2 regions of the Actinoplanes sp. NPDC051537 genome follow, and region 1 is predicted to be linked to the other one. Evidence: riboswitches for the same ligand, from Rfam matches in the RefSeq annotation. Region 1 holds a riboswitch; the other holds the start of a gene.
What was found. A riboswitch is a leader RNA that binds a small molecule or an ion and turns the genes downstream of it on or off. The one in region 1 is predicted to bind glycine.
Positions count from the first base shown of each region.

Region 1 (14,541 bases):
CCCTTGCCGAGCTCGCCGGCCCGGGCCGCCTCGATCGTCGCGTTCAGCGCCAGCAGGTTGGTCTGGGCGGCGATCGCCTGGATCGTGGTGACGACGGTGCCGATCTGCGCCGACGACTCGCCGAGCCGGTTGATCGTGGCGCTGGTGTCGCGGGCCGCGGTCACCGCGCCCGCCGCCACGCCGGCCGCGTCGGCCGCGTTGCGGGAGATCTCCGAGATCGAGGCGCCCATCTGCTCGGCGCCGGCGGCCACCGTCTGCACGTTGCCGGAGACGCCGCCGGCCGTGCCGGCGACGCTTTCCGCCTGCTCGTACGCGCTGTTCACGGCCCCGTCGATCTGCCCGCTGACCCGGTACATCGTGTCCGCCGCCGCGGCCAGCGCGCGCGCGTCGTCGCTGATCTGGCCGATGGTCGCCGCCACCCCGGTCGCGGCGTCGTCGGCGGCCCGCGCCATGTCGGCCAGCTCGTCCGTCCCGCTGTCGTGCAGCCGTACGCCCAGATCACCGCCGGCCACGCTCCGGAGCGCGCCGATCACGCGGTTCGCCGGCCGCGAGATGCTGCGGCTGACCAGCACCGTGAGCACCACCGCGGCGACCACCGCGAGCGCGAACGTGATCAGCATCCAGTCCCGGGCGGTCGCCGCCGAGTCCTGCGCTTCGCGGGTGGTTTTCTCGGCCCGGCCCGCCACCGAGTCGACCAGCTTCTGGGTCTGCTGGACGATCGCGTAGTAGATCTCGTAGCCGGGACCGAGGATCATCTTGTTGCCGCCGGCGATGTCGCTCTTCGCGAACAGCGCGACGATCTGGTCGTCGGCCTGGAAGTACGCCGTCCACTGCTGCTGGAGCCCGGCGAACAGGTCCTTCTCGGTCGAGGTCATCAGGTCCGTACGGGTCTCCGCCAGCAACGCCTTGAGCAGCTTCGCGTCGTTGAGGAAGCCGGCCCGGTTGTCCGACGCCGGATCGACGGCCTTCTGCGGCGAGAGGCGGTAGACGTCCCACGCGTACGCGATCTGCCAGCCCGAGATGTCGCCGTCGTAGTACTTCTGCTCGTCGACCTGGCGCCGCAGCACCTGGAGGTCGCGCACCGCCCCGGCCGAGTCCGACTGCCGTTGCAGCGCGATCACACCGATCGCGACCACGATGCCCAGCAGGACCAGGATGAGGGCGAAACAGGCGCCCAGGCGCGCGCCGAGGCGCAAACGTCGAACTAGCGTCACTTCCTCCGTTTCGGCATGGTTGAGCCGGGACTGAGCGGGTTGACGGAGACGGTCCCGGGCTGTCACGCTCGGAACACAATCGAAGATCGCGCCGTATGAACCGCGGCGGGAGAGTCCCCGGGCCGTCACCGGGGCGCCGAAGGAGCAAGCCCTCCCCGGGAATCTCTCAGGCACCCGTTACCGCCGCATGGCAGGCGACTCTGGAAAGCCGGGACGACGTGGTCCCGCACCCACGGTGCAAACCGCCCGCGCGGCGGCGAAGCTCTCAGGTATCCATGACAGAGCGGGGAGGCCACCCTCCGAGGGGAGCCTTTCGTGCCGGTCAGCGCCTTCGACCTCTACTCCATCGGGATCGGCCCGTCGTCCTCCCACACCGTGGGACCGATGCGGGCCGCCCGCCGTTTCGCCGCCGAGGTGCCCAAGGCCGCCCGCCTGCGCGCCGAGCTGTTCGGCTCGCTCGGCGCCACCGGCCGCGGCCACCACTCCGACGCCGCCGTGCTGCTCGGCCTCGAGGGCGAGGACCCGGCCACCGTCGACACCGCCACGGTCGCGGCCCGGGTCGTCGCCATCCAGGAGGCCGGCGCCGTCTCGCTCGCGGGTGATCCGGTGCCGGTCGAGCTGATCCTGCACCGCCGCCGCAGCCTGCCCTTCCACCCCAACGGCATGACGTTCACCGCGTGGGCCCAGGACGGCTCGGTGCTGGCCGAGCGCACGTTCTACTCGGTCGGCGGCGGCTTCATCCTCGAGGAGGGCGAGGAGCGGGCCACCGACGACGCCGAGCTGCGGCACCCGTTCGTCTCCGGTGACACCCTGCTCGCGACCTGTGCCGCCGAGCGGACCAGCATCTCGGGCGTGATGCTGGCCAACGAGCGGGCCTGGCGCGACGACGCCGCGATCCGCGACGGCCTGCTGTCGATCTGGCGGGTGATGCACGCCTGCGTCGAGCGCGGCCTGATGGCCGAGGAGGGCGTTCTCCCCGGTGGGCTCGGCGTGCGTCGCCGGGCGCCGGGTCTCTGGCGCGATCTGGTCGTACGCCCGGACGCCGACGACCCGCTGCACGTGATCGACTGGGTGAACCTCTACGCGCTGGCCGTCAACGAGGAGAACGCGGCCGGCGGGCGGGTCGTCACCGCGCCCACCAACGGCGCCGCCGGCATCATCCCCGCGGTCCTGCACTACTACCGCCGGTTCGTGCCCGGCTCGGGCGACGACGGCGTGGTCCGCTTCCTGCTCACCGCCGCCGCCGTCGGCATCCTGATCAAGGGGGCCGCGTCGATCTCCGGCGCCGAGGTCGGCTGCCAGGGCGAGGTCGGGTCGGCGGCGGCGATGGCGGCCGCCGGTTTGTGCGAGGTTCTCGGGGGTACGCCCGAGCAGGTGGAGAACGCCGCGGAGATCGCGCTCGAGCACAGCCTCGGGCTCACCTGCGATCCGGTCGGTGGCCTGGTGCAGGTGCCGTGCATCGAGCGGAACGCGATCGCGAGCGTCAAGGCGATCAACGCGGCCCGGCTCGCGCTGCGCGGCGACGGCAGTCACCGGGTCAGCCTCGACACCGCCATCCGCACCATGCGCGACACCGGCCGGGACATGTCGACGAAGTACAAGGAGACGTCGCTCGGCGGGCTCGCCGTCACCGTCGTCGAGTGCTGAGCGAAGGATTCGGGCTGAGAGGAGGAAATGCCTGACCCTTGGAGGGTCAAGTCCGCGCCGCCGCTGCCGATGTGAGGTTTCGAATCGAGAGCAGCGGAGTGATGTCCCAGTGAGTGACACGGCCGGATGGACGCCCGACGGGCGCGGCGCGGCGCACCTGACCGGCCTGGCCGTCGGGGACGAGCTCGGACGGGGCGCCTTCACGACGGTGCACCGGGTCCGGCGCGGCGACGCGACGTACGCCCTCAAACGCCCCAACGGTGACAGCGGCGCCGATGCCGGCATCCTGTTCACCTTCCAGCGCGAGGCCGCCCTGCTGGCCTGTGTCGACGACCCGTCGGTGCCGGCCATCCACGCGGCCGGCCTCTTCGACGGCGCGCCCGCCCTGGTCCTGGAGTACATCCCGGGCGGCTCGCTGGCCGATCGTCTCGCCCAGGGCCCGCTCGCCCCCGAGGCGGTCGTCGAGCTCGCCGCCCAGCTCGGCCGCGGCCTCGCCGCCGCGCACCGGGTCGGCCTCGTGCACCGCGACGTCAAGCCCGGCAACATCATGCTGTCGCCCGGCCGCCCGGCCAAGCTCATCGACTTCGGCCTGGCCCTGCTCGGCGCCGAGCCGGAGGACGACGGCGACCGGGCCGTCGGCACGTTCCTCTACACCTCGCCCGAGCAGTCCGGCATGCTCAAGCGGCCGGTCGACGGCCGATCCGACCTCTACTCGCTCGGCGTCGTGCTCTTCGAGTGCCTCACCGGCACCATGCCGTTCGAGGCGAACGACGTCGGCCAGCTGCTGCGGCTGCACCTGACCGCGCCGGTCCCCGACCTCGCCGCGCTCTGCCCGGGCCTCGACCCGGCCCTGGCCGCGGTCGTCACCCGGCTGCTGGCCAAGGACCCCGACGATCGCTACCCGGACGCGGCGGCCCTGCTCACCGCCCTGCGCGCCGGTCCCGGCGGCGAGGCGGCGGCGGCCGAGCCGGCCGCCGTGCGCTGGCCGCTGTGCGGCCGCGAGGGCGAGCGCGAGGGCCTCGCCGACCGCTGGCGCCGCGCCCGCACCGGCCGCGGCGGCGTCGCCGTCATCCGCGGGCCCGGCGGCTCCGGCCGTACCCGGCTCGCCGAGGAGGCGGCCTCGCTGGTCACCGACGTGCCCGTGCTGCGCGCCGACTGCCAGGAGGACGAGGCCCTGCCGTTGGCCGCGCTGCGCGCCGCCGCCGAGGGACACCTCCAGGCCGTCGCGCTGCTCGCCGACCGGGACCGGGCCGCCGCCGAGCGGCACGTCCGCGACGCCGCCGAGGTGGCCGGCCCGGCGCTGGTCGCCCGGCTCGGCGGCCGCCTCGAGGCGCTGCTCGCCACCGACGTCGTGGAGGCCCGCGACGACCACCTCTTCGCCGCCGTCGCGACCTTCGTCGGCGAGCTGGCCAAGCGGCACGGCGGTCTCATGCTGCTGCTCGACGACGCGCAGTGGCTCGACCCGGGCAGCCGCGCGGTGCTGGCCCGGCTCGCCCCCGACCTGCCCCGGCTGCCGTTGCTGGTGCTGCTCACCGAGCGCGACGACCTGCGCGGCGAGCACCCCGACGCCGACCTCGAGCTCGACTGCGCGCCGCTGGACCCGGCCGCGGTGGCCCGGCTGATCGCCACCCGGCTGCCCGGCGCCACGGTGCCGGCCGAGCTCGTCGAGCACGTGGCCGGCCGCACCGACGGCTCGCCCCTCGCGGTCGTCACCTATCTGCTGCGGCTGCTCGACGCCGGTCTGCTCACCCCGCTGTGGGGCACCTGGCACTTCGACGACGCGGGCGCCGACGCGCTGCCGGCGGCCGAGGACGTACGCGCGCTGCTCGCCTCCCGCCTGGCGACGCTGACCGACGGCGACCGGCACTTCCTGGTCACCGCGGCGGTGGCCGGCCCCCGCTTCCGGACCGAGACGCTGGTGGCCGCCGGCGGCTCGGCCGACCAGGTCGTGGCCGCGGTCGGCGCCGCCGTGGAACGCCGGGTCGTCGAGGCCCGCCCCGGCGGCTGGTACGTCTTCCTGCACCCGCTGCTGCGCGAGGCCCTGCTCGACGGCGTCGGCGAGGACCGCCTGCGCGGCCTGCACGCGGCGCTGGCCGACGCCCTGGAGGGACTGCCCGAGGCACTGCGCGACGCCGACCACGTCTACGCGATCGCCCGTCACCACCGCCGGGCCGGCGCGGCCGTCGACGCGGATCGTCGCCGGCGGAGCGCGTTCGCGGCCGGCCTGCGTGCGCTCGAGGACACCGCCCCGGTCGAGGCCATCGGCTATCTCGAGGACGCGCTCGACGGCGACCCCGCGCCCGGCAGCGAGCTGCTGCATCCGCTCGCCCTGGCCTACCTGCGCGCGGCCCGGTTCGCCGACGCCGCCGCCACCATCGCGCGGGCGCTGGCGACCGAGACCGACCGGCGCGAGCGCGCGCACCTGCTGATCACCGAGATCGAGCTGCACCACACCCTCTGGGACGACGAGAAGGCCCTGGCCGCGACCGCCGCCGCCCTCACCGAGCTGCGCCGGCCGCTGCCCGCCAACGGCCTCGCCCTGCTCGCCTCCACGATCGGCATCGGGCTGGCGGGTGGCGCGGTCCGGCGTACGGGATGGGGATTCGGCAAGGCCGCCGGACGCCGCCGCGACGAGCTCGCCGCCCAGGCCGCCGTCCTCGACGCCGGTGGCTATGCCGCCGGGATCGGGTTGCGCCTGCGCGAGGCCGGCGTGCTCGCCATGCGCGCGATGTACGCCGTGAACCGCCTCGGACCCTGCCCCGAGTACGTCCGCGTCTACGCCCTGGTCGGCTACGTCTGCGCCGTGGTCAAGCTGCGCGGCACCGCCGAGCGCTGCCTCGACCGGGCCGCCGGGGTGGCCACCGAACTCGGCGACCCGGCGCTGGTCGCCTACGTGGAGTGGATGCGCGGCGTGTCGTGGCTGTTCGGCGGCTACGACGACGGCAGCCGGTGGCAGGAGACGATCGGCAGGAACGCGCGCTGGTTCGGCCCGGCCCAGCTCATCCCCGGCTTCGCCACCGTCGGCCTGCGGCAGCTGCTGCGCGGCTACACCGCCGAGGCCCAGGCCGAGTACGAGCGCGGCCTGCGCCGCCTCAACGACCTCGAGCTGGTCCGCGGCACCTCGTTCGGCATGCTGTCGGTGATGATCCCGGCCGTGCAGGGCCGGCACGGCGACGCCGCCGCGGCGCTGGCCGCCATGCGCGCCAAGCTGCCGGCCGGCGCCGGCACCACGGTGCAGCGGATGAACATGATCGTCGCCGCCGCCTGCGCCACCATCGAGCAGGGCGAGTTCGGCGAGCCGTTCGAGGCGATCCTGGCCGAGTTCCACGCGCTCGGCCTGCGCCGGCGCGACCTGATGCTCCAGCACAAGTACATCTACTCCTACCAGTCGCACGCCCGGATGGCGCAGCTGCGGATGGCCACCGACGAGCAGCGGCCGGCCCGCATCGCCGCCGCCCGCGCCGCCATCGCCGACCTGCGCCGGGTGCGCAAGGCGTCGCCGCTGCTCAACGCCTCCTACCTGATCGGGCAGGCGGCGCTGGCGCAGATGCTCGGCGACCCGCGCAAGGCGATCGAGTGGAGCGACAAGGCCGAGCAGGTCGCCCGGATGGCCGACGCGCCGCTCGTGCACTTCGAGGTGGCCCGGTTCCGCGCCCGCTCGTTCCGGGCGCTGGGCCTGGTCAACGAGTCCGACCGGCAGGCCCGCATCGCGCTGTCGCTGGCCACCACGCACGGCTGGGAGTCGCGGCGGCGGCAGGCCCGCACCGAGTTCGGCGCCGAGGAGGGCGCGGCCACCAACCGCCGCACGGTCGTGGACCGGCGCGGCGACGGCGGCCGCAGCCGGCGGCTGGAGGCGTTGCAGCAGGTCGGCGCGGCCGCCGCGACCGTCCTCGACCCGCAGGAGCTGGCCCGGGTCGCGCTCGACGAGATGCTGCGCATCCTGGGCGCCGAGCGGGCGCTGTTCTTCCTGCTCGACGAGGCGGGGGAGCCGGTGCCGTTCGCCGGGCGCGGCGCCGACGGCGCCGACCTCGCCGAGACCACCGCGTACGGGGCGACGCTGGTGCGCCGGGTGGCCGAGAGCGGCGAGCCGCTGGTGCTCACCGGCACCGAGCAGGGCGCGGCGCTCGGCTCGCGCAGCGCGGTCGTGCACGGGCTGCGCAGCATCATGATCGTGCCGGTGCAGTTCAAGGGCACCACGCTGGGCGTGGTCTACCTGGACAGCCGGATGGCGCGCGGCATCTTCACCGAGGACGACGTCGAGGTGCTCATCGGCGTGACCAGCCATGTCGCGGTCTCGCTGGAGACGGCCCGGGCCGCGCAGCTGCACCTCGCGGTGGCAGCGGCCCAGCAGCAGCAGGCGTTCGCCGAGATGCTGCGGGCCTCGCTGGCCGAGCTCAGCTCGATCCACGAGCCGTCGCGACTGCTCAGCACCCTGTTCGCGATGCTCGCCGCGCAGGTCTCGGCTCATGGCGGCGCCCTGCTCAGCGCCGAGGGCGACGTGGTCCTCGAGGTCACCGGCAAGGCCGCGCCCTCGCTGCTGGGCGGATCGCTGCCGGTCACCGCGGGCGACTCACCATCCGTCATCTCCGATTTGTCGCCCGAGATCGGCGATGTCGCGCTGGTGATCCCGCTCCAAACGCGCGAAGGCCGGGTCGGCGTCGTAGTGCTCGGGGCGGAGAGCTTCGACGACTCCGCGATCCAGGTCGTGAGCGCGCTGGCCACCCAGGGCATGAGCGCCTACCTCAACGCGTGCCTGTTCAGCCGCGTCCAGGAGCTGGCCACCACCGACGAGCTCACCGGGCAGCACAACCGGCGCCACTTCTACGCCATCGCCACCGCCCTGGTCGCCACGGCCGCCCGCGGCGATCGCGAGCTCGCCGCCGTCATGCTCGACATCGACAAGTTCAAGAGCGTCAATGACACGTACGGCCACGGCGTCGGCGACGAGGTGATCCGTACCGTGGCCGCCCGGGTCCGCGCCAGCATCCGGCATTCCGACGTGCTCGGACGCTACGGCGGCGAGGAGTTCGCGGTGGTCCTGCCCGACCACGACGGCGACGCGCCGGAGCTGGCCGAGCGGATGCGGCGGGCGGTGGCCGACGAGCCGATCCCCACCGCGGCCGGCCCGCTCTCGGTCACGATCAGCGTCGGGCTCGCCCATCGGGACTCCGCCGACAGCACCCTCGACCAGATGCTGGCCAGCGCCGACCACGCCCTCTACCGGGCCAAGGAGAGCGGGCGGAACCGGGTCGTGGTTTCCTGAGGTGCATGACCGGATTCCCGACCTTGCGACAGGTCGTCCTCGACGGCCCCGACGCGCGGAAGCTAGCTGAGTTCTACCGCAAGCTGTTCGGCCTGGCGTACCGGCCGGGCGACGAGCCGCCGGCGGCCGGTGAGCCGGACGAGCGCGGACAAGATTGGCTGGTGCTGCAGAACCCGTCCGGCGGCATGCAGCTGGCGTTCCAGCAGAACCCCTCGCTGACCCGTACGACGTGGCCGGACGACGCCGTGCCGATGCAGCTGCACCTGGACACGACCGTCGCGTCGACGGCCGAGCTCGACGCCCAGCACGAGCGGGCTCTCGCCCTCGGGGCGAGCATGCTCTACGACCGCAGCAGCGACCCGGACGAGCCACTACGCGTGTACGCCGACCCGGCCGGCCACCCGTTCTGCATATTCGTGGCCTGAGGGGCCTGGCCCTCAGTCGCGCAGACGCCAGCGCCAGCCCAGCTCCTCGGCGGTGGGCGGCGGCCCGGGCAGCTCGCCGCCCGCGCGCAGGCCGTCGAGCAGCACCGTGACGTAGCGGCGGCGCAGCTCCTTGGTGCGCGTGGCATCGGGCACCCGGACGGCCGCGCACATCTCCAGCAGCATCGTGATGTCGTCCGGCACCGCGCCCGCCCGCATCCGCGGCCGGGCCCGCTCGAACAGGGCCGTGGCCAGCTCGTTGGCCCGGGCCGCGTCGGCGTTCATCTCGGGGCTGGGCGGGAACGTGCCGGCCAGGTGCACGGTCAGCGAGTGCACGTCGGCGTCGACCACGCCGCGCAGGAACGTCTCGAACGCCGCCCAGTCGTCCTTCTCCGCGGTCGCGCGCTCGGCCTCGGCGATGAACCACTGGAGACCGTCGTGGCAGAGCGTCCGCAGCAGGTCCTCCTTGCCCGCGTACCGCCGGTAGAGCGCGCTGATGCCGACGCCCGCCCGCTCGGCCACCGCGGAGATCGGCGCCCGCTTGTCGGCCAGGAACACCTCCCGCGCCGCGGTCAGGATCGCCTCGTTGTTGCGCTCGGCCTGCCGGGCCCGTCCCGCCGTCGTCATGTTTTCCAGATTAGCAGTGGAACGGATCGTTCCGCTCTGCTACTCTAGAACGGAACGAAACATTCCGTTCCAGGGTTCTGAGGGAGCCGACATGTCCGAGATCCGCCCCTTCCGCATCGACATCCCGCAGGCCGACGTCGACGACCTGCGCGACCGCCTGGCCCGTACGCGCTGGGGCAGCGAGATCCCCGGCCAGGGCTGGAGCCGCGGCGTCCCGGTCGGGTACCTGCGCGAGCTGGCCCGCCACTGGGAGCGGGAGTACGACTGGCGCGCCGCCGAGGCCCGGCTCAACGAGCTGCCGCAGTTCGTGACCACGGTCGACGGTCAGGACATCCACTTCGCCCACGTCCGGTCGGACAACCCCGCGGCCGTCCCGCTGCTGGTCAGCCACGACTGGCCGGGCTCGTTCGCCCTCTATCTGCCGGTCGTCGCCGCCCTGCGGCCCGACTTCCACCTGGTGCTGGTCAGCAACCCGGGCGTGGCGTTCTCCGGCCCGCTGACCTCGGCCGGCTGGAACACCTCCCGCAGCGCGGCCGCGCTCAACGAGGTGATGGCGCGGCTCGGCTACGACCGGTACGGCGTGCAGGGCACCGGCGGTGGCGCGGCGATCGCCGTCGAGATGGGCCGCCAGCAGCCGTCGAAGGTGATCGGCGTGCATGTCAACGGCCACATCACGTTCCCGTCCGGCGACCCGTCCGACTTCGAGGGGCTGACCGAGGCCGAGCAGGCGCGTCTCGGGCGCCTTCAGGAGTTCCGCGACGACAAGATGGGCTTCAACGTCATCCAGTCGACCCGGCCGCAGACGCTCGCCTTCGGCCTGAACGACTCGCCGGCCGGCCAGCTCGCCTGGATCGTCGAGAAGTTCCAGGAGTGGACCGACCCGTCGGCGGCGCTGCCCGAGGACGCCGTCGACCGCGACCTGCTGCTCACCAACGTGAGCCTCTACTGGTTCACCGGCACCGCGGGCTCGTCGGCCAACCTCTACTGGGAGGCCGCGCACGACCCGGCGGCGTGGGCGCCGAAGGAGAAGTCGCCGGTCCCACTGGGCGTCGCGCTCGGCGTCACCGACATCACGATCCGCCGCTTCGCGGAGCGGGACACGACGGTCACCCATTGGACCGAGCTTCCGGCCGGCGGCAACTTCCTCTCCGCCGAGGAGCCCAAGTTGTACGCCGACGACGTGCGGGCGTTCTTCAGCTAGTTCTTGTTCGACCGATGCAATTCGCGGGCGTTCCCGGTCTGTGTAGGTGTGGAACGCATTCGTCTCGCCGCCCGGGCCGCCGCCGCTCTCGGGGTGGCCGGCTCGGCCGGCCACCTCGCGTCGGCGGTTTCGCATGCCCGGCACGCCCCCGCGCTGACCGCCGGCCTGCTCCTGCTGGCGCTGGTGTGCCTGCGCTGCAGCGCCCGCCTCTGGCGCCACCCGGCCGACCCGATCGCCTGGCGCGACCTGCTGGTGCTGGCCGCGGTGATGACCGCGATGCACCTCGCCGCCGGCGCCGGGCTCTCGATCGCCGAGCTCGCCGTGCCGGTCGCCCAGCTCGCGCTCGCGGCGGTGGCCCTCAGAATCGGCAGCGTCCCGGCGCGGCGCAGAGGAAATAGCTCGACTCGATGGCGTGCAGCGGAAATCGGCCGTATCCGTCGACCGTGAAAGTGCCGTTCACGGCGTTGTAGTAGGGGCCGCCGGTGGGGGCGCTCTCCCAGCGCCAGCCCGGGGCCGAGAGCCGGGGCACGCCCGGGTCGCACGACCCGCCGGGCCGGCAGACCGTGGCCTCGTCGTCGAGGGCGATCGGCGGGCCGGACTGCCGGATGGTGGCGGTGCGCCATTGGGAGCCGAGGCCGCCGAGGTTGGTGCGCAGCACGACGTCGAAGGCCCCGATCACCTCCCGGCCGTGGCCGTAGGCGACGCTGCCGCGCGCGACGTCCACATAGGTGCTGAGCGGCCGGTGGCCGTTGCCGGGCGCGGCGATCGCGGTGAACGACGTGCGGCCCCGGATGTCCATCGTGGTCAGGCCGGTGGCGGTGCAGACCCACCGGCGGGCCTGCCGGTCGGTGGCCTCGCCGACGCAGGCCGCCAGCGTGTGGCCGCCGCCGGTGTCGCCGGCGTCGTCGGCCGAGCGTGCCGGGCCGGCGGCGAACGGCAATGCGAGGAGGCCGCACGAGGCGGCCCCCACGATATGACGAATCCTCATCTATTTCCCCCGCGAAATAGAATGCGCTTGCGTCCGGATCCGACTTTATGGGTTCGGGCAATGCGGAATTGTCAGTGATTTTGCAGCGGGGCTGTCGGAATGGTGTGCGCGAGCGAAGCGGCGGCCGCGGCCCGGTGCACGGCACGGGTCTTGGCGGCCTGGTGGCGGCCCAGCAGCACGGCCAGCAGGACGCCGGCGCCGGCCATGATGGCCATCAGGATCGCCGAGCGGGAGAGGCCGGCGGCCAGCGCCTCGGCCGGGGAGGAGCCGCTCGCCCGGTGCGAGGCGGTCGCGGCGGCGTAGACGGTGGCGGTCGCGGCGGTGGCCAGCGAGCCGCCCACGTACCGGGCCATGTTCGAGATGCCGCTGGCCTGGCCGACCTCCGCGGGCGCCACGCACGAGGTCGACGCCGAGGACGCCGGGCCGTTGGCGAGGCCGAGGCCGATCGCCATCACGACCAGGGGGACGACGAACATCCCGTACGCCCAGTCGGCCTTGGCGAAACCCAGGGCGCCGAAGCCGATCGCCGAGAGCAGGAAGCCCAGCGCGACCGCCTGGCGTGAGCCGATCTTGACGGCGATCGGGGTGATGATCGGGGTGATGGCGATCATGACGGCGACCGCGGGCAGGGTGGCGAGACCGGCCTGGAGGGCGCTGTAGCCGAAGGCCGCCGGGTCCTGGAAGTAGAGGCTCAGCACGTACATCAGGCCGTTGATCGTCCCGGCCACGATGAGGATCGCGAGGGTGGCGCCGACCAGCACCATGTTGCGGAAGAGGGCGAGGTCGACCAGCGGCGCCGAGACGCGCTTCTCGGCCAGCACGAAGCCGGCCACGCCGAGCGCCGCGATCACGAAGCAGGAGATGGTCGCGAGGGACGCCCAGCCCCAGTCGCTGCCCTCGCTGAGCGCGAGCACCAGCGGCACCAGGATCACGGCGATGAGCACCGTACCGGCCCAGTCGATCGAGCGCGGCCGGTTCGGGTCGCGCGACTCCTTGACCATGAGCAGCGTGATCGGGATGCAGGCGGCCGCGATCACCGCGTCGATCCAGAACAGGCCCTGCCAGCCGGTCGCTTCGACCAGCACGCCGCCGATCAGCGGACCGGCCGCGCCGCCCGCGGCCGAGGCGGCGCCCCACACCGTGACCGCCTTCATCTGCCCGGCGCCGGCCGAGTCGACCGAGAGAAGGCTCATGCCGCAGGCCAGGATCGTCGAGCCGGCGGCGCCCTGGATCATCCGGCCGGCGATCACCCCGAATCCCTGCTGCGACAGCGCGATCAGCACGCAGGAGGCGACGAACAGCAGCAGGCCGCCGAGGAACACCTTGCGGCGGCCGAAGACGTCGCCGAGCGCGCCCGAGGTCACGATCACCGCGGCGCCGACCAGCATGTAGCCGGTCACCGCCCATTGCAGCGTGTCGACCGGCGTCCCGACGTCCTTGCTGATCGCCGGCAGCAGGATCGTGACGGCGGAGGTGTTCGCGTTCACGACCAGCGTGGACACGCACGCCGCCAGCAGCACGCCGAGGCCGGCGGACCTGCTCTCCACGACTTGGACAACGCGGCCGTTCTGCGAGGTCATGTCCCTGCCTCCATCGAGCACGTCGATTCCCGGTGATCGCCAGTCTCGGCATCGAGGCCGGTGGACACATCGCCCGGCGCGGATGATGACCGGGCCGGAGCCGGGCCGAACACTGATCCACGTGACCGACGCCGCCGTGACGACCCGGAACCGCTGGGTCTCGCTGGCCGCCATCTGCACGGCGGCCGGCCTGGTCTGGCTGGCGTTCGCCGACCTGGGCGTGGCCATCCCGACCATGGCCGGGAAGCTCGACGCCGACCTCTCCGCCCTGCAGTGGGCGAACAACGCGTTCAGCCTGGTCACCGGCGCGCTGGTGATCGCCGCCGGGAAGTTCGGGGACATCTTCGGCCGCCGCCGCATGCTGTCGCTCGGCGTCGTGCTCTTCGCCGCCTTCTCGGTGGTGGCCGCGCTCGCCCCGAACGTCGAGCTGCTGATCACCGGGCGCGCGCTGATGGGCATCGGCGCCGCGCTGATCCTGCCGGCCACCCTCGCGCTGATCCCGGCCGAGTTCACCGGCCCGGCCGAGCTCACCGCGTTCGGCGTCTGGCAGGCGGTCGCCTGGGGCGGGCAGGCCGTCGGCCCGGCGATCGGCGGCGTGCTCACCGACACGCTCGGCTGGCAGTGGCTGTTCTGGATCAACATCCCGCTCGGTATCGGGTGCCTTCTGGTCCTGCGCACCAGCACGCCCGAGTCGCGCGACGAGACCGTGTCCCGCCGCATCGACTGGCTCGGCCTGGTCACGATCGGGCTGGCCATCTTCGCGCTGCTGTTCGCGCTGACCGACGGGCCGGCCGTGGGCTGGGGCGACCCGCTCGTCGTCGGCCTGCTCGTCGCGTTCGTGGTGCTGGTGCCGGCGTGGTGGGCGATCGAGCGCCGCAGCGCCGACCCGCTGGTCAACCTCGGCCTGTTCAAGCTGCGCGCCTACGACGGGGCGCTCACCGCCAACCTGGTGATGAACCTGGCCTTCGCCGGCCTGAGCTACCTGCTCGTCCTGTGGCTGCAGAACGTCCGCGGTTACGGCGCCGTCGAGGCCGGCCTGCTGATGCTGCCGTCGACGCTGGGCATCTTCGTCTTCATCCCGCTGGGGTCGCGGCTGGGGTCGCGGCGGGGCGGCCGGATGCCCGTACTCCTGGGCCTGTTCGTCCTCGCTCTCGGTTTCGGTGTTCTCGGGTTCCTCACCGTCGGGTCGTCGCTGTGGCTGATCGGCGCCGCGCTGCTGGTGATCGGCATCGGGCTCGGCGTGCTCTCCACCCCGATCTCCGACACCGCCGTCGGCGAGGTGCCGATCGACCTGGCCGGCTCGGCCGCCGGCGTGTTCAAGATGTCGAGCATGGTCGGCGGCGCCCTCGGCGTGGCCGTGCTCAGCGCCCTCACCCGCGGTTTCGCCGGCGGCCCGACCGGCGAAGCGCTGCACGGGGCCGGGCTGTCCGCCGCCGACATCGAGACCGCGAAGAACGCGCTCGTCGGCTCCGCCTCGTTCGACGAGGCCATCGCGTCGCTGCCGCCCGACCTGGGCCGCACGGTGACCACCGCGGTCGCGGCCGGCTTCACCGGCGGCATCGCCGACGCCCTGCTCGTGACCGGCGGGATCGTCCTCGC
Region 1 covers NZ_JBVJIU010000027.1:74,365-88,905, forward strand. Annotated here, with positions in the region: gene ACZ6TB_RS44510 (methyl-accepting chemotaxis protein) at 1-1,214, opposite strand, end outside; glycine riboswitch at 1,311-1,407, shown strand; gene ACZ6TB_RS44515 (L-serine ammonia-lyase) at 1,530-2,861, shown strand; gene ACZ6TB_RS44520 (diguanylate cyclase) at 2,971-8,124, shown strand; gene ACZ6TB_RS44525 (VOC family protein) at 8,130-8,549, shown strand; gene ACZ6TB_RS44530 (TetR/AcrR family transcriptional regulator) at 8,562-9,173, opposite strand; gene ACZ6TB_RS44535 (epoxide hydrolase family protein) at 9,265-10,374, shown strand; gene ACZ6TB_RS44540 (hypothetical protein) at 10,423-10,821, shown strand; gene ACZ6TB_RS44545 (hypothetical protein) at 10,733-11,362, opposite strand; gene ACZ6TB_RS44550 (MFS transporter) at 11,434-12,942, opposite strand; gene ACZ6TB_RS44555 (MFS transporter) at 13,064-14,541, shown strand, end outside.

Region 2 (14,541 bases), on a different contig from region 1:
CCTGGTCTTCGAGCCCGGTCGCTTCCTGGCCGCCGACGCCGGCGTCTACGCGGCCACGGTCCTCGACCTGAAGACCACCCACGGCCGCACGTTCGCCGTCCTCCGCGGCGGCACCCACCATTTCCGTCTCCCCGCCGCCTGGGGATACAGCCACCCGTTCACCGCCGTCCCGGTCGACGCCTGGCCCCACCCCTATCCCCGGCCCTCGGTCACCGACGTCGCGGTCGACGCCGTCGGCGAGCTGTGCACGCCGCGCGACGTGCTCACCCGCGGCCAGCACGTGTCGTCACTGCGGGCCGGCGACATCCTGGTCTTCGCCCGGGCCGGCGCCTACGGCTGGGACATCTCCCACCACGACTTCCTGCGCCACGACCCGCCCAGGTTTCTCATCGTCTGAGCTCACCGTCTGAACGTCGCTCGCCACCGCTCCGCATCGTCCACGCGGACGCGCTCGATCTTCTGCTCGGTCAGGCCGCCGGTGGCGAAGGCCTCCACCTCCTCCCGGATCAGCGGCCACGGCGGGCCGTCCTCGCCGGGCTCGTCGGCGACCGCGCCCAGCATCAGCAGCGTGCCGCCCTCGCCCACGAACCCGGCCACGGTCGCCGTCAGCCGCTCGCGGTAGCCGCGGGGCAGCGCCTGCACGTTGTTGCTCTCCAGAACCAGGTCGAACGCGTGCCGCCACGCCGCGGGCGGGTCGAGCAGGTCGGCGACCCGGTAGTCGACGGCGGTGCCCGGATGTCGCCGCCGGGCCTCGGCGATGGCGGTCGCGGAGATGTCGAACGCCGTGGTCGCATAGCCGAGGCCGGCGATGAACTCGGCATCGCGGCCGGGACCGCAGCCCACCACCAGCGCCGGCCGGCCCTCGCCCGGCGGGAGGCCGGCCCCGACCAGGCTCGCGCTCGGCTCGGGCCGGTCCCACGGGACCTCGGCCCGGCCGTCGGCGGCCTCGGCGTAGAGCCGCTCGAACCAGCCCGTCGCATCACCGCCGGCCAGCGACTCGGCGGCCAGCCGCCTGGTGTCTTCCCGTCCGTTCATTGCCGTTCCTCCCCGTCGTCGGGCTACAGCCTGCGGTCTACCCCGGGGGGAGAGTCAACCCCGGCCGCCCCGCGCGGCAGGATGAAATCGTGAGCCCCGCGCCGAGCCGCCTGCTGCTGGTGCGGCACGCCATGCCCGCGATCGACCCGGCGATCCCGGCGCCGCTCTGGCATCTCGACGAGGCCGGGCGTGCCGCCGCCCGCCTCCTGCGGCCGCTCATCCCGGCCGGTGCCCGATTTGTCGCCAGCCCCGAACCCAAGGCCGCCGAGACGCTGCGCGAGCTCGCCGGGGACGCCGAAATCGCGGAGGATGCCGGGTTCGCCGAGGTTCGGCGGCCGGAGACCTGGGCGGAGGGGTATCGCGCGACGGCCCGGGCCTACGTCGACGGCGCCCGGCATGACAGCTGGGAGCCGCGGGAGGGGGTCGCGGCGCGGTTCGAGGCGGCGGTCGCGCGCCACTCGGCGCCGGGTGGGACGCTGGTGGTCGGCACGCACGGGCTCGCGCCGGCGATCTGGCTGGCGAGCCAAGGGATGGGCGAGCCGGCGAGCTTCTGGGCCGGGCTGCGGTTCCCCGACCTGATCGAGGTCGATCTCGGAACCTTCGGCGTGCGCCGAATCGAAGGCGGGTGAGGATCGGGGCATGGACTCCGCCGAATCGCTCGCCTCGTGGGCCACGCTGCTGGCCGACCGTACGCGCGCCGGATTTTGCCTTGCTCTTCTGGACGGGCGCGCCTGGACCGTCGGTGAGCTCGCCAAACACGCCGGCGTCGCGATGTCGACGGCCAGCGAGCACGCCGACCGGCTGGTGGACGGCGGCCTGCTGATCCAGCGCCGGCAGGGGCGGCATCGCTATCTGCAGCTGGCCGGGCCGCAGGTGGCCGAGCTGATCGAGACGGTGGCGGCGGCGGGGAAGCCCCGGCCGGCGCCGCCGGTGGTGTCGCTGTCGGCGGCCCACAAACGGCGCAATCTGGCGTACGCGCGGACCTGTTACGACCATCTGGCCGGTTTCGTCGGGGTGGCCGTCGCGGACGGGATGGTGGCGAACGGGTTCGTCAGCCGCGCGCACGGGCTGGCGCTCACCCCGCGTGGCGTCGGCTGGCTCGGCTCGCTGGGCATCGCGCTCGACAAGCCGGGACGCCGCCCGGTGCTGCGGGAGTGCCTCGACTGGACGGAGCGCCGCAGCCATCTGGCCGGGTCGGCGCCGGCGGCGCTGTGCGCGTACGCGATCGAGGTGGGGTGGATCGTGAAGATCGGCAGTGACCGGGCGGTGAAGGTGACCCCGGCCGGCGTGGCGGCGCTCGCGGATCAGCTCGGCATCGTCATCGGCGCGGGGACGGACTCACCCGCCGCAGCTCACGCAGCGCCTGCCGCCGCACGTCACCGGTGAGAGTGTCGATGTAGAGCCGGCCCGCGAGGTGGTCGGTCTCGTGCTGCAGCGCCCGGGCCAGGAAGCCGGTCCCGCGGATCTCGAGCGGCTCGCCGTGCTGGTCGAAGCCCCGCGCCGTCACCGACATCGCCCGCTTCGTCGGGAAGTCGAGGCCGGGAAGCGACAGGCAGGCCTCCTCGTCGTCCTGCTCGCCGTCGAAGTCCGACAGCACCGGGTTGACCAGGTGCCCGACCTGGCCGGCCACGTTGTAGGAGAAGACGCGCAGGCCGACGCCGATCTGCGGCGCGGCGACCCCGGCGCGGCCCGGCACCCGGACCGTGTCCTCGAGGTCGGTCACCAGCTCGCGCAGTTCGGCGTCGAAGCTCGTGACCGGGTCGGTCTCGGTGCGCAGGACCGGATCGCCGTAGATCCGGATGGGCCGTACTGTCATGCGTCGAAGGGTAGCGGTCGTCACTTTCGCTAGGCGAACAGCGCCAGCTCGTCGGCGGACAGCAGTTCGCGCAGCTTGGCCAGGGAGCGGCGGGTCTGGCTCTTCACCACGCTGGCCGGGATCTCCAGCACGTCGGCGACCTGCTCGACGCTGAGATCCTCGAAGTAGCGCAGGATCACGATGGCGCGGTCGCGGGCGGGCAGGCGGCCGAGCGCGTCGAGCATGGTCAGGCGCAGCTCCGGGCTTTCCCGGTAGGCGGGCTCGTGCAGCACCCCGGGGGTCGATTCGGTCGACGAACGGCGGCGACGGTGATCCAGGTAGGCGCGGAGAAGGATCTTTTGCGCGTACGCGATGAGATTGTCCGCCTGCACGGCCCGGCGCCAGCTCAGGAACAGTTTGGTGAGGGCCGTCTGGGTGAGGTCCTGGGCCAGGTGCCAGTCGCGGCAGAGCATGAACGCGGTGTTGCGCAGGCGCTCGGCGTGGGCGTTCGCGAACTCCGCGAACTCGTCGTCGGGCGTCATCCGGCGAACACCGCGACCTGCGGGAACTCCCGGGCGCCGAGCGTCACGAGGCGCTCGTCCATGGTCACGCCCCAGCGCGGGTCGGTGGCGACGCGGACGGCCTGGTCGATGGTCAGCGCCGGGCTGCCTGTCCGGGCTTCGTCGTCGAGGCAGGTGGCGACGTCGACCGTGACGAGGGTGCCGTCGGGCCAGGCCGCGTCGACGGTCGTGCTCCGCAGGCAATTGTCCGGCATGTGGGTGATTGTCACGCTGGCGGTGCCGCCGCGTGCCGCATCGGCGAACGGAGTCCGGCCGACCTCGACCCGCACCATGCCCGGGCCGCCGCCGGCGTCCAGATACAACCGCACCTGGAGATCATCGTCCGGTGCGACGCCGAGGTGACTCGTCCGTCCGGGCGGTAGTAGTTGAAGCAGAAGGTGAAGCATCGCCGCTGGTGTCGCTTTCTTCCGCGTTCCCCCGGCACTCGCCGTGCCGCTGCGGATCGTCAACGTACGCGCTTCGGCCGGGGCGATGGGGGCGGCGGTGACGGGTGGCACGGTTTGGGGAGTCAACGCCTCTTGCTGCCGGCGGTTGGCGACAACCTCGTCCCCCACGAGCACCAGGGCCGTCACGGCGGCGGCCACCGCGACCAGCCCAGCGGTGATTTGCCGGATACGCCGCATCCGGCGCATTCGGCGGCCATCGCGGATCGCGGCGCCCACCATGTCGCCGAGCGGTGGCGGACGTTCCGCGCCGAGGTCGGCGCGCAGCAACGCCCGCAGGTCTTCCGTCACCAGTGGCCCTCTCCCACGCCTACTTACCGGAATGACGTGCTGGACGTGGCGTTAGGTGACAGCCATCTTTGTCACACCCCCGTGGCAGGGTGACCGACGTGCCGAAGACGCAGTACTACACCGCTACGACGATCGACGGTTACATCGCCGATCCGGACAATTCGCTCGAGTGGCTGTTCACGGTCCCGGGTGCGGACGCCGACAGCCCGTTCGCCGACTTCTTCGCGGGCGTGGGTGCGTTCGCGATGGGCGCGACCACCTACGAATGGGTCCTCGATCACGACAATCTCCTCGAAAATCCCGCGAAGTGGAAGGAGTACTACGGCGACGTGCCCGCCTGGGTGTTCACGCACCGCTCGCTGCCGCCGATTCCCGGGGCGCGGCTGAGTTTCGTCTCCGGGGATGTGGGCCCGGTCCACGAGGCGATGACGGCGGCCGCGGCCGGGAAGAACCTGTGGGTGGTCGGCGGCGGCGAGCTGGCCGGCGCCTTCGCCGACGCCGGGCGGCTCGACGAGATCATCCTGGGCGTGGCGCCCGCGACGCTGGGCGCGGGGGCGCCGCTGCTGCCGCGGCGGCTCACGGCTTCGCGGCTTTCTCTTTCGGGGGTGGAGAGGCGGGGGGAGTTCGCCTATTTGACGTACGCGTTGAAGCCCGCGGAGTGAGTCGCGGCTGGTGAGCGTGAGGGGTCGCAGGTAGATCTCCGGGTCGCCGGGGTGGCTGCTTCATGCTCAACGACGGCGGCCCCGGGGCGCCGTTGGGTCGGGCCGGAAGGGTCGCGGTGGCGCCCGCCCGCTTTGGCCCGTGTGTCCGTCTTGACCCGGACGGTTGCACACGCGGACCTCCGGGGCGGCTCGCCGTGTGGGGTCGCCCCGACACGGCGCGCGCCGAGTGGCTCGCCCGCAGGTGAGTTATCCGCTGCTGCGCACTCTCCTGTGTGGGTCGCCGACTGTGGCGCGATTGGTGTGGCCGCGTCTTGCGTGAGTCGCCACCGCTCCGCGCTCCCCCATGCAGGTCGCCAACGGCGGCGCGTGCGTGCGGCCTTGTCGCGAGCCGTCCCCACCCCTAACTGGGTGGGGCGACTCTAGCGGCCACCTACGACGGTTTTGGTCGGCCATCCACAGGCGTGGCTCCGGTTCTCCGGACGGACGTGTGATCGTTCCCGGCGGGTCGGGCGGGGATTGCGTCGGTGCCTCACCATCGGGGCATGAATGTCCGGCCTCTGCGGCACGCGCCACGCTCGCGGTGGCGATGTCCGACATCTCCGGCGCGGGGCCGTGGCCAGCGATCATTACGGAAGCGGTGGTCGCGCACACGCACAGTGGGGGCTTCGACAAAACGCCAGCGCCGGTTGGGCGGAGTTGGGGGGCCGTTCGGCCATTGTTTCGCACTCACTGTCCGTCACCGAGGGCGCGGCGGCCCTCAAGCTTTCGAGGGTCAGCACCGTCACAGCGTTGGTGTCCCTGGGACGTTAACGCACGGTGACGCCCTGGCAGAACGCCGGAGGAGCCGGCGACGGACCGGAAGGAGGTGTCGGGAAGTGGTCGACAGGCACAGTTCCGTGGACCATGTTTACCGAGGATTCTTTCCAGGAGACGCCGTCACCCGTGCCATCCGCCGTCGTTCGGATTGAGGTAACGTCCGTCACCGTCGTTGTGAATCGTCACACACAAGCCCCCCGACCGGAGACCCCCGATGTGCCAGCACCAAACGCCCTGTCCCAGCTCCGAGGCCGTCGATCGTGAAGCGGCCCGCATCCTCGTCGCGTTTCCCGAGCAGGGTTGGAGCCTGCTCTGCAACGGCGTGATCGTCTTCGAGGACACCGGCGAGATCCTGCCCGACGGCACGATGATCGAACCGCACCGCGGCCCCGCCGTGCACGCCCTGGCGGCCTGAACCACAGGACCGCCGAGGCGCCGCCCGGCATGATCCACCACCGCTACGCAGGGTAACGGATCGACACCCCGAGCAACACCAGCGGGGAGCAACGAGAACAGGAACCACAACCGCGAGCAATGACGACCCCGCGGCGGACGCCGAACCCGTGCGTCCGGAAACCGGGCCCCGCCCGCCGCGTCGCCGTCACCTACGATCGTCGGGCCCGTGCCCGCCGTCGAAGGATGACCCGTTGCCTCGCACCCGGTTGTACCTGGTCCGCCACGGCGAGCAGGATCCCGCCGCGAACCACGCCCCGACCGGCGGCCTCTCCGCCCGGGGCCGCGACCAGGCCGCCCGCGCCGGCCGCCGCCTCGCCGCAGCTGGAGCCGGAGCCGCAGCTGGAGCCGCAGCTGGAGCCGGAGCCGCAGCTGGAGCCGCAGCCGCAGCTGGAGCCGCAGCCGCAGCTGGAGCCGCAGCTGGAGCCGGAGCCGCAGCTGGAGCCGGAGCCGCAGCTGGAGCCGGAGCCGGCGCTGAAGCGGGAGCAAGTGCCGGAGCTGCAGCCGCAGCTGGAGCTGGCGCTGAAGCGGGAGCAGGTGCCGGAGCTGGAGCCGGCGTCCGGTTCGACGCCATCCACCACAGCCCCCTCGCCCGGGCCGCCGAGACCGCCGCCATCATCGGCGCCTTCCTTCCCGACGTGCCCAGCCACGCCTGCGACCACGTGGCCGACCGCACCCCGGTGCCCACGACGGCGAATCGCGACGACTACCCCGGCCGCTGGCATGCCTGGCTCGACGACACCCCGCCCGACGAGCGGGATCCGGACGCCACGGCCCTCAAAGCGGCCGTCGAACACTTCGGCGTCGTCGGCGACCGCGACCGCCACGAGCTGCTGGTCACCCACAACTTCGTGATCGGCTGGTTCGTCCGCCACGCCCTGGACGCGCCGGCCTGGCGCTGGCTCGGCCTCAACCAGGCCAACGCCGCCCTCACCATCGTCGAATGGGCGGACGACCGGCCGCCGATGCTGGTCGCCTTCAACGACACCGGACATCTCGGATGACCATCGAGCTCGTCACCCGCTTCGCCGTCGACGACGCCCAGCTCAGCGCACTGCACGCGCGGGCCTTCGACCAGGCCTGCAAGACAGGACCGTGGGCCGCGCGCCTGGCACGGCACGCCCTCACCTGGGTCGGCGCGTTCGACGGCGACGACCTGGTCGGCTTCGTGCAGGTGTGCTGGGACGGCGGCGCCCACGCGTTCGTGCTGGACACCGCCGTCGACCCCGGCCACCAGCACCGCGGCATCGGCGCCGCCCTGGTCGAGCGCGCCACCGCAGAGGCCCGGCGAGCCGGCTGCGAGTGGCTGCACGTCGACTTCGAACCCCCTCTGGAGTCCTTCTACCTCGACCGCTGCGGCTTCCGGCCCACGGCGGCCGGGCTGATCAAGCTGAACTGAGCGGGCCGATCGAGCTGAACTGAGCGGGCCGATCGAGCTGAACTGAGCGGGCCGATCAAGCTGAACTGACAAGGTCAGTCCTCGAACGCCTCCGGGGACGGGCACGAGCAGACCAGGTTGCGGTCGCCGTACGCGCCGTCGATGCGGCGCACCGGCGGCCAGTACTTCGCCGTCCGGTCCACGCCCCCCGGGAACGCCGCCACCGTACGCGAGTACGGGTGCGCCCACTCATCGGTCGTGACCGACGACGCGGTGTGCGGGGCGTTCGCCAGCGGGTTGTCGCCGGCCGGCCACACCCCCGCCGCCACCTGGTCGATCTCGGCCTTGATCGCGATCATCGCGGCGCAGAACCGGTCCAGCTCGGCCAGGTCCTCGCTCTCGGTGGGCTCGACCATCAGCGTGCCGGCCACCGGGAACGACATCGTCGGGGCGTGGAAGCCGTAGTCGATCAGGCGCTTGGCCACGTCGTCGACCGAGACGCCGGTCGCCTTCGTGATCGGGCGCAGGTCGAGGATGCACTCGTGCGCGACCAGGCCGTTGTTGCCGGCGTAGAGCACCGGGAAGTGGTCGCGCAGCCGGGCCGCCACGTAGTTGGCGGTCAGCACCGCGTTGGCCGTCGCCGCGGCCAGCCCGTCGGGGCCCATCATCCGCAGGTAGGCCCAGGAGATCGGCAGGATGCCGGCCGAGCCGTGCGGGGCCGCCGACACCGCGTGGTGGTCGCCGGGCAGCACCGGGTTGCCGGGCAGGTAGTCGGCCAGGTGCTGCCGGACCGCGACCGGGCCCACGCCGGGACCGCCGCCGCCGTGCGGGATGCAGAACGTCTTGTGCAGGTTCAGGTGCGAGACGTCGGCGCCGAACTTGCCCGGCCGGGCGAAGCCGACCAGCGCGTTCAGATTGGCGCCGTCGACGTACACCTGGCCGCCGGCCTCGTGCACCTGGGCGCACAGGTCGGCGATGGAGGTCTCGTAGACGCCGTGCGTCGACGGGTAGGTCACCATGATCGCGGCGAGCGACCCGGCGTGGGCCGAGATCTTGGCGGACAGGTCGGCGAGGTCCACGTTGCCGGCGTCATCGCAGGCCACGACCACCACGCGCATGCCGGCCATGACCGCGCTCGCCGCGTTCGTGCCGTGGGCGCTGGACGGGATCAGGCAGACGTCGCGGTGGGCCTCGCCACGGGCGCGGTGATAGCCGCGGATGGCCAGCAGGCCGGCGAGCTCGCCCTGGGAGCCGGCGTTCGGCTGCACGCTGACCGCGTCGTACCCGGTGATCTCGGCGAGCCAGGTCTCCAGCTGGGAGATCAGGTGCTCGTACCCGACCGTCTGGGAAGAGGGCGCGTACGGGTGGATGTCGGCGAAGGCGGGCCAGGTGACCGCCTCCATCTCGGTCGTCGCGTTGAGCTTCATCGTGCAGGAGCCCAGCGGGATCATGCCGCGGTCGAGCGCGTAGTCGCGGTCGGAGAGCTTGCGCAGGTAGCGCAGCATGCTCGTCTCGGAGTGGTGACTGTGGAACACCGGGTGGGTGAGGAACTCGGTGGTCCGGCCGAGCGGCTTGGCCCCGCAGGTGGCCGGCTCCGCGACCGCGACGCCAAATGCGGACAGAACGGCAGCGACGTGGGCCGGGGTGGTCGTCTCGTCACAAGCGATCGAAACCCGGTCGGACGAGACGAGCCGCAGGTCGATGCCGGCGTCCGCGGCGGCCGAGACGACGGCGGCGGCCCGCCCGGGAACGACCGCGGTCACCGTGTCGAAGAACGCGTCGTGGTCGACCGCGATCCCGGCCGCGGTCAGCGATCCGGCCAGGGTCAGCGCGTGCCCGTGCACCCGGCGGGCGATCTCCCGCAGCCCGGACGGGCCGTGGTACACCGCGTACATGCTCGCCATCACGGCCAGCAGCACCTGCGCCGTGCAGATGTTGCTGGTCGCCTTCTCCCGGCGGATGTGCTGCTCCCGCGTCTGCAGCGCGAGCCGGTAGGCGGGCGCCCCGTCGGCGTCCTTGGACACGCCCACGAGACGGCCCGGCAGCGATCGCTCGAGCCCGGCCCGCACCGCGAGATATCCGGCGTGCGGCCCGCCGAAGCCGAGCGGCACCCCGAAACGCTGCGTCGTGCCGGCCGCGATGTCCGCCCCGATCTCCCCCGGCGCCCGCAACAGCGTCAGCGCGAGCAGGTCGGCCGCGACGGTGACCAGGGCCCCGGCCGCGTGCGCCACGTCAACCAGGGCGGCATGATCCCGTACGGCGCCCGAAGCACCCGGATATTGCAGGTGAAGACCGAAATACTCGGCCGGGAGCTGGTCGCCGGCGTCGAGATCCACGAGCGCCAGTTCGATGCCCAGCGGCTCGGCCCGGGTGCGCAACACCGAAAGCGTCTGCGGCAGGGTGTCGGCGTCCACCACGTACACCCGCGACTTGGATTTCGAAGCCCGCTTCGCCAGCGTCATGGCCTCGGCCACGGCGGTGCCCTCGTCGAGCATCGAGGCGTTGGCCGTGGTGAGTCCCGTGAGGTCGGTGACCATGGTCTGGAAGTTGAGCAGCGCCTCGAGCCGGCCCTGGCTGATCTCCGGCTGGTACGGGGTGTACGCCGTGTACCAGGCCGGGTTCTCCAGCACGTTCCGCTTGATCACCGCGGGTGTGTGGGTGCCGTAGTAGCCGAGCCCGATCATCGGGGTGGCGACTGTGTTCTTGGCGGCGATCGACCGCAGCTCGGCGATCGTGTCCTCCTCGGAGGCGGCCGGCGGCAGGTCGAGCGTGCCGTGCCAGCGGATCACCTCGGGGACCGCCGCGTCCATCAGCGCCTCGAGCGAGGGGTAGCCGATGGCCTTGAGCATGTGGGTCTGCTCGTCCGGATCGGGACCGATGTGCCGGGATGCGAACGTCATGGCGGGCTCCAAGCGAGAGCGGAGGTCGACAAGGCGGCCTCCCCCTCTGTCGTACCCACTCGGCGGAGAAAACAGAGCAGGTACTTCAGAGTCGCTTGCCCATGCGGTCCGTTTGCCTGAGAGGTTCCGGGGAGGATTTGCCCCTTCGGCGCCGCCGCTACCCCCGCTCGATGAACAGGGACCGGCGAACTCTCCCGCATGGCTGCCGACCAAACTACCAGTGACCTTGGCGGAAACCGCTAACCCTAGGGTGGGTATGTGACCTACACCCCCGCGCAGAGCCGCTACGACTCGATGACCTACCGCCGGGCCGGCCGCAGCGGCCTGAAGCTGCCTGCGATCTCGCTCGGCCTCTGGCACAACTTCGGCGACGGCCGCCCGCTCGACCGGCAGCGCGACATCGTGCGGCGCGCCTTCGACCTCGGCGTCACCCACTTCGACCTGGCCAACAACTACGGGCCGCCGCCCGGCAGCGCGGAGCGCAACTTCGGCCGGCTCCTCGCCGCCGACTTCCGGGCTCACCGGGACGAAATGGTCATCTCGACCAAGGCCGGATACCACATGTGGGAGGGCCCGTACGGCGAGTGGGGCTCCCGGAAATACCTGGTGAGCTCCCTCGACCAGTCGCTGCGGCGGCTCGGCCTCGACTACGTGGACGTCTTCTACCACCACCGGCCGGACCCGGACACCCCGCTCGAGGAGACGATGAGCGCCCTCGACGCCGTCGTCCGCGCCGGCAAGGCCCTCTACGTCGGCATCAGCAACTACTCCAGCGAGCAGACCGCCCGCGCCGCCGCGATCCTGCGCGAGCTCGGCACCCCGCTGCTGATCCACCAGCCGTCGTACTCGATCCTCAACCGCTGGATCGAGCGGGACAACCTGCTCGGCGCCCTCGAGGAGGCCGGCGCCGGCTGCATCGCGTTCAGCCCGCTGCAGCAGGGCCTGCTCACCGACCGCTACCTCGGCGGCATCCCCGACGACTCGCGGGTGCGCACCAGCGTCTTCCTCAACGAGAGCGACCTGGACGCCACGACGATGGCCCGGATCAACGCGCTCAACGACATCGCGAAGCGCCGCGGCCAGACCCTCGCCCAGCTGGCCCTGGCCTGGGCCCTGCGCGACAACCGCATGACCAGCCTGATCATCGGCGCGAGCAGCGTCGAGCAGCTGGAGAACAACGTGGCGGCGCTGGACAACCTGGTCCTGACCGCCGAGGAACTGGACGAGATCGACGGGACCGTCCTCGACCGGTGACGGACCTCGTCGAACGGCACACGATCCTCGGGGTCGTGGTCGGATCACGCGCGTACGGGCTGGACGGCCCCGCGTCCGACCACGACCGCCGGGGCGTGTTCGCCGCGCCGACCCGCGACTTCTGGCGGCTGGACAAGCCGCCCACGCACCTCGACGGCCCGCTTCCCGAGCAGTTCTCCTGGGAGGTCGAGCGGTTCTGCGTGCTCGCCGCCCAGGCCAACCCGACCGTGCTCGAGGTGCTCTGGTCCCCGATCGTCGAACGGATCACCCCCGAGGGCGAGGCGCTGCGGGCGATCCGGGAGGCGTTCCTCTCGCGCCGGGTGGCTTCGACCTACGGCGCGTACGCCCGGGATCAGCTCCACCGCGTGCAGGCGCGCCGGGACCGCACCGGCGAAACGAACCACAAACAGGCCATGCACATGATCAGGCTGCTGATGGCGGGCGCGCACGTGCTGCGCGCCGGCGAGGTGCTGGTCGACGTCCGCCCGCACCGGGACCGGCTCCTGGCGGTCAAGTCGGGTTCGCTGCCCTGGCCGGAGGTGACCGCCTGGGCTTCCGAACTGCAACACGACCTGGCGGCGGCCACGGCGGAAACTCGGCTGCCCCCAGGCCCGGACACCAGCAAAATAGATCAACTGCTGTCGTCCGTACGGGAGAAGGGGTTGCCGTGACCATCGAGGTGCCTTCGTGGACCGCTCAGGTCGCCCGATCCCTCCCCTACCCGTTGATCTTCGCGACCGTGAGCGGCGCTCACCTGTACGGGTTCGCCTCGGTCGACTCCGACCTGGATGTGCGCGCGAGCCACCTGTTGCCGGCGGCCGAGGTGCTGGGGTTGCGCGTCGGTCCGGAAACGCTGCAGTCGGGTGGGGTGCGCGACGGGGTCGAGCTCGACGTCGTGAGTCACGATCTGGCCAAGTTCGCCCGCTTGCTGAACAGCCGGAACGGTTACGTCCTGGAGCAGCTGCTCTCGCCGCTCGTGGTGGTCGCCACGCCCGTCCACGAGGAGCTGGTCGCGCTTGCGCCGGGGCTGCTCACCCGCGGACATGCCCATCACTATCTCGGGTTCGCCGCGGGTCAGGAGAGGCTGTTCGCGCGGACCGGGGAGTTGAAGCCGGCGCTGTACGCGTTGCGCGTGCTGCTGACCGGCGAGCGGCTGATGCGCACGGGCACGCTGGAGACGGACCTCGGGGTCCTCGGGGACGGGCTGCCGTATGTGCCGGAGATGATCGCGGCCAAGCGGTCGGCCGAGCATGCGGTGCTGCCGCCGGAGTTCGCCTCGGTGATGTCGGCCGAGGTGCCACGGTTGCGGGCTTTGCTGGAGTCGGCGCGCGATTCTTCGCGGCTCCCGGAGGCGGCGTCGCCCGAGGCGGTCGCCGCGCTGCACGACCTGGTGGTCCGGACGAGACTCGCCACTGTGGATATCCCGGGAAAATGTCGTACCCGGTTGCTTGAATCCACCCCCACCCAGTCAACGGGTGGGGGTGGTCCCCCGTTCCTGGAGGCCCGAAATGACGCTGCGCGTGGCCACACCGGACGACCTCCGAGCGATCCTCGCGCTGGCCGTCGACTTCTACGCCGAGGACGGGTTCGTCACGCCCCGGGAGCGGCTGGCCGCCCACCTCGCGCACCTGCTGGTCAGCGACGCGGCCCACGCGACGGTGGTCGAACGGGACGGCATCGTGGTGGCGTTCGCGATCTCGACGTCGTCGTACGGGCTCGAGAACGGGCTCATCGCCGAGCTGGAAGACCTCTACGTGGCGCCGGCCGCGCGGCGGCGCGGGCTGGCCGGGGAGCTGATCGAGGACAGCGCTCGCTGGGCGGCGGGGATCGGTGCGGCTCAGCTCGAGATCGTGATCGCGCCCAACGGGCAGGATGTGGCGCATCTTTTCGCGATATATCGGGCGAGGGGGTTCGCGGACGAGGGGCGGCGGATCCTGGCGCGCTCGCTGAACAGCTAGGCGCTTGCGCGCCAGCTCGGCGTGCATGGAGCAGGTCGGCGCCCGCGTGTCGGCCGGGCATCCGCGCGGCAGCGAGCGCCAGGCGGCTCGGCATCCGACACGGCGGCAAGCGCCCGCGCAGCGGCAAGCGCCCGCGCAGCGGCAAGCGCCCGCGCAGCGGCGAGCGCCCGCGGGGCTATGCGCCCTTGCGGCTGGCGATTGCCTCCAGGAAGATGTCGCCGATCTTGGCGGGGTCGGTGGCGATGAAGACGCCGCCCGAGCCCGCGGCCTTGGTGATGGCCTCGAGCTCGTCGCGGTCGATCGCGGTGCCCATGCCGATAATGATCATGCGGACGGGGCGCTTCGGGTCGCGCAGCTTGGTCATCTTGGCCACCAGCTGGTCGATGGTCAGGCCGCCGGGGTTGTCGTTCTTGCCGTCGGTGTAGATGACCACCGAGTTCGACACGCCGGGCTGCCAGCCCTGCTGCACGCGCTGGTACGCCGCCAGCGCGGTGTCGAACAAACCGGTGTCACCGCCGGGCTTGGGCTTGATCTTGTCGATGGCCTTGAGCATGTCGGCCCGGTAGGTGGCGCAGGACGAGATCGGCAGGTTCTCCACCCACGGCCTGGTGCCGACCATGTTCGTGGAGAAGGTCCAGTTGCCTACCGACCACCGGTTGTCCAGCAGCGCCAGGCCCTGCCTCGCGACGGCTCGGGTCACCTCGGCCCGGGTGAGGCCGCCGGCGGTCGGCACCTTCGCGTTCATCGAGAACGACACGTCGAACACCGCCAGCATCCGGCCGGGCTGGGTGATCGCCGTCCAGCTGCCGAGGAGCTGGCCGATCGCGGCGGTCACCGCCTTCGGGTCGGCGGCGGGCGGGGGCGCGACCTTCGCGGGAGCTCCGGCCGGTGCCGCGAAAGCAGCTCCGGGCGTGCCATCCGGGCCGCGTACGCCCGCCTTGGCCAATTGATCGTCGAAGGCCGGCGTGGCGAGCG
Region 2 covers NZ_JBVJIU010000007.1:108,633-123,173, reverse strand. Annotated here, with positions in the region: gene ACZ6TB_RS18320 (alanine racemase) at 1-397, shown strand, start outside; gene ACZ6TB_RS18315 (class I SAM-dependent methyltransferase) at 400-1,035, opposite strand; gene ACZ6TB_RS18310 (histidine phosphatase family protein) at 1,125-1,664, shown strand; gene ACZ6TB_RS18305 (ArsR/SmtB family transcription factor) at 1,675-2,421, shown strand; gene ACZ6TB_RS18300 (peptide deformylase) at 2,354-2,851, opposite strand; gene ACZ6TB_RS18295 (SigE family RNA polymerase sigma factor) at 2,881-3,372, opposite strand; gene ACZ6TB_RS18290 (hypothetical protein) at 3,369-4,124, opposite strand; gene ACZ6TB_RS18285 (dihydrofolate reductase family protein) at 4,244-4,807, shown strand; gene ACZ6TB_RS18280 (DUF5999 family protein) at 5,838-6,038, shown strand; gene ACZ6TB_RS18275 (histidine phosphatase family protein) at 6,187-7,080, shown strand; gene ACZ6TB_RS18270 (GNAT family N-acetyltransferase) at 7,077-7,475, shown strand; gene gcvP (aminomethyl-transferring glycine dehydrogenase) at 7,550-10,354, opposite strand; glycine riboswitch at 10,449-10,561, opposite strand; gene mgrA (L-glyceraldehyde 3-phosphate reductase) at 10,613-11,608, shown strand; gene ACZ6TB_RS18255 (nucleotidyltransferase domain-containing protein) at 11,605-12,279, shown strand; partial or broken gene ACZ6TB_RS18250 (nucleotidyltransferase domain-containing protein) at 12,276-13,022, shown strand; gene ACZ6TB_RS18245 (GNAT family N-acetyltransferase) at 13,117-13,566, shown strand; gene ACZ6TB_RS18240 (VWA domain-containing protein) at 13,742-14,541, opposite strand, start outside.
Region 2: another riboswitch for glycine. It lies ahead of gcvP (aminomethyl-transferring glycine dehydrogenase); the one in region 1 lies ahead of ACZ6TB_RS44515 (L-serine ammonia-lyase).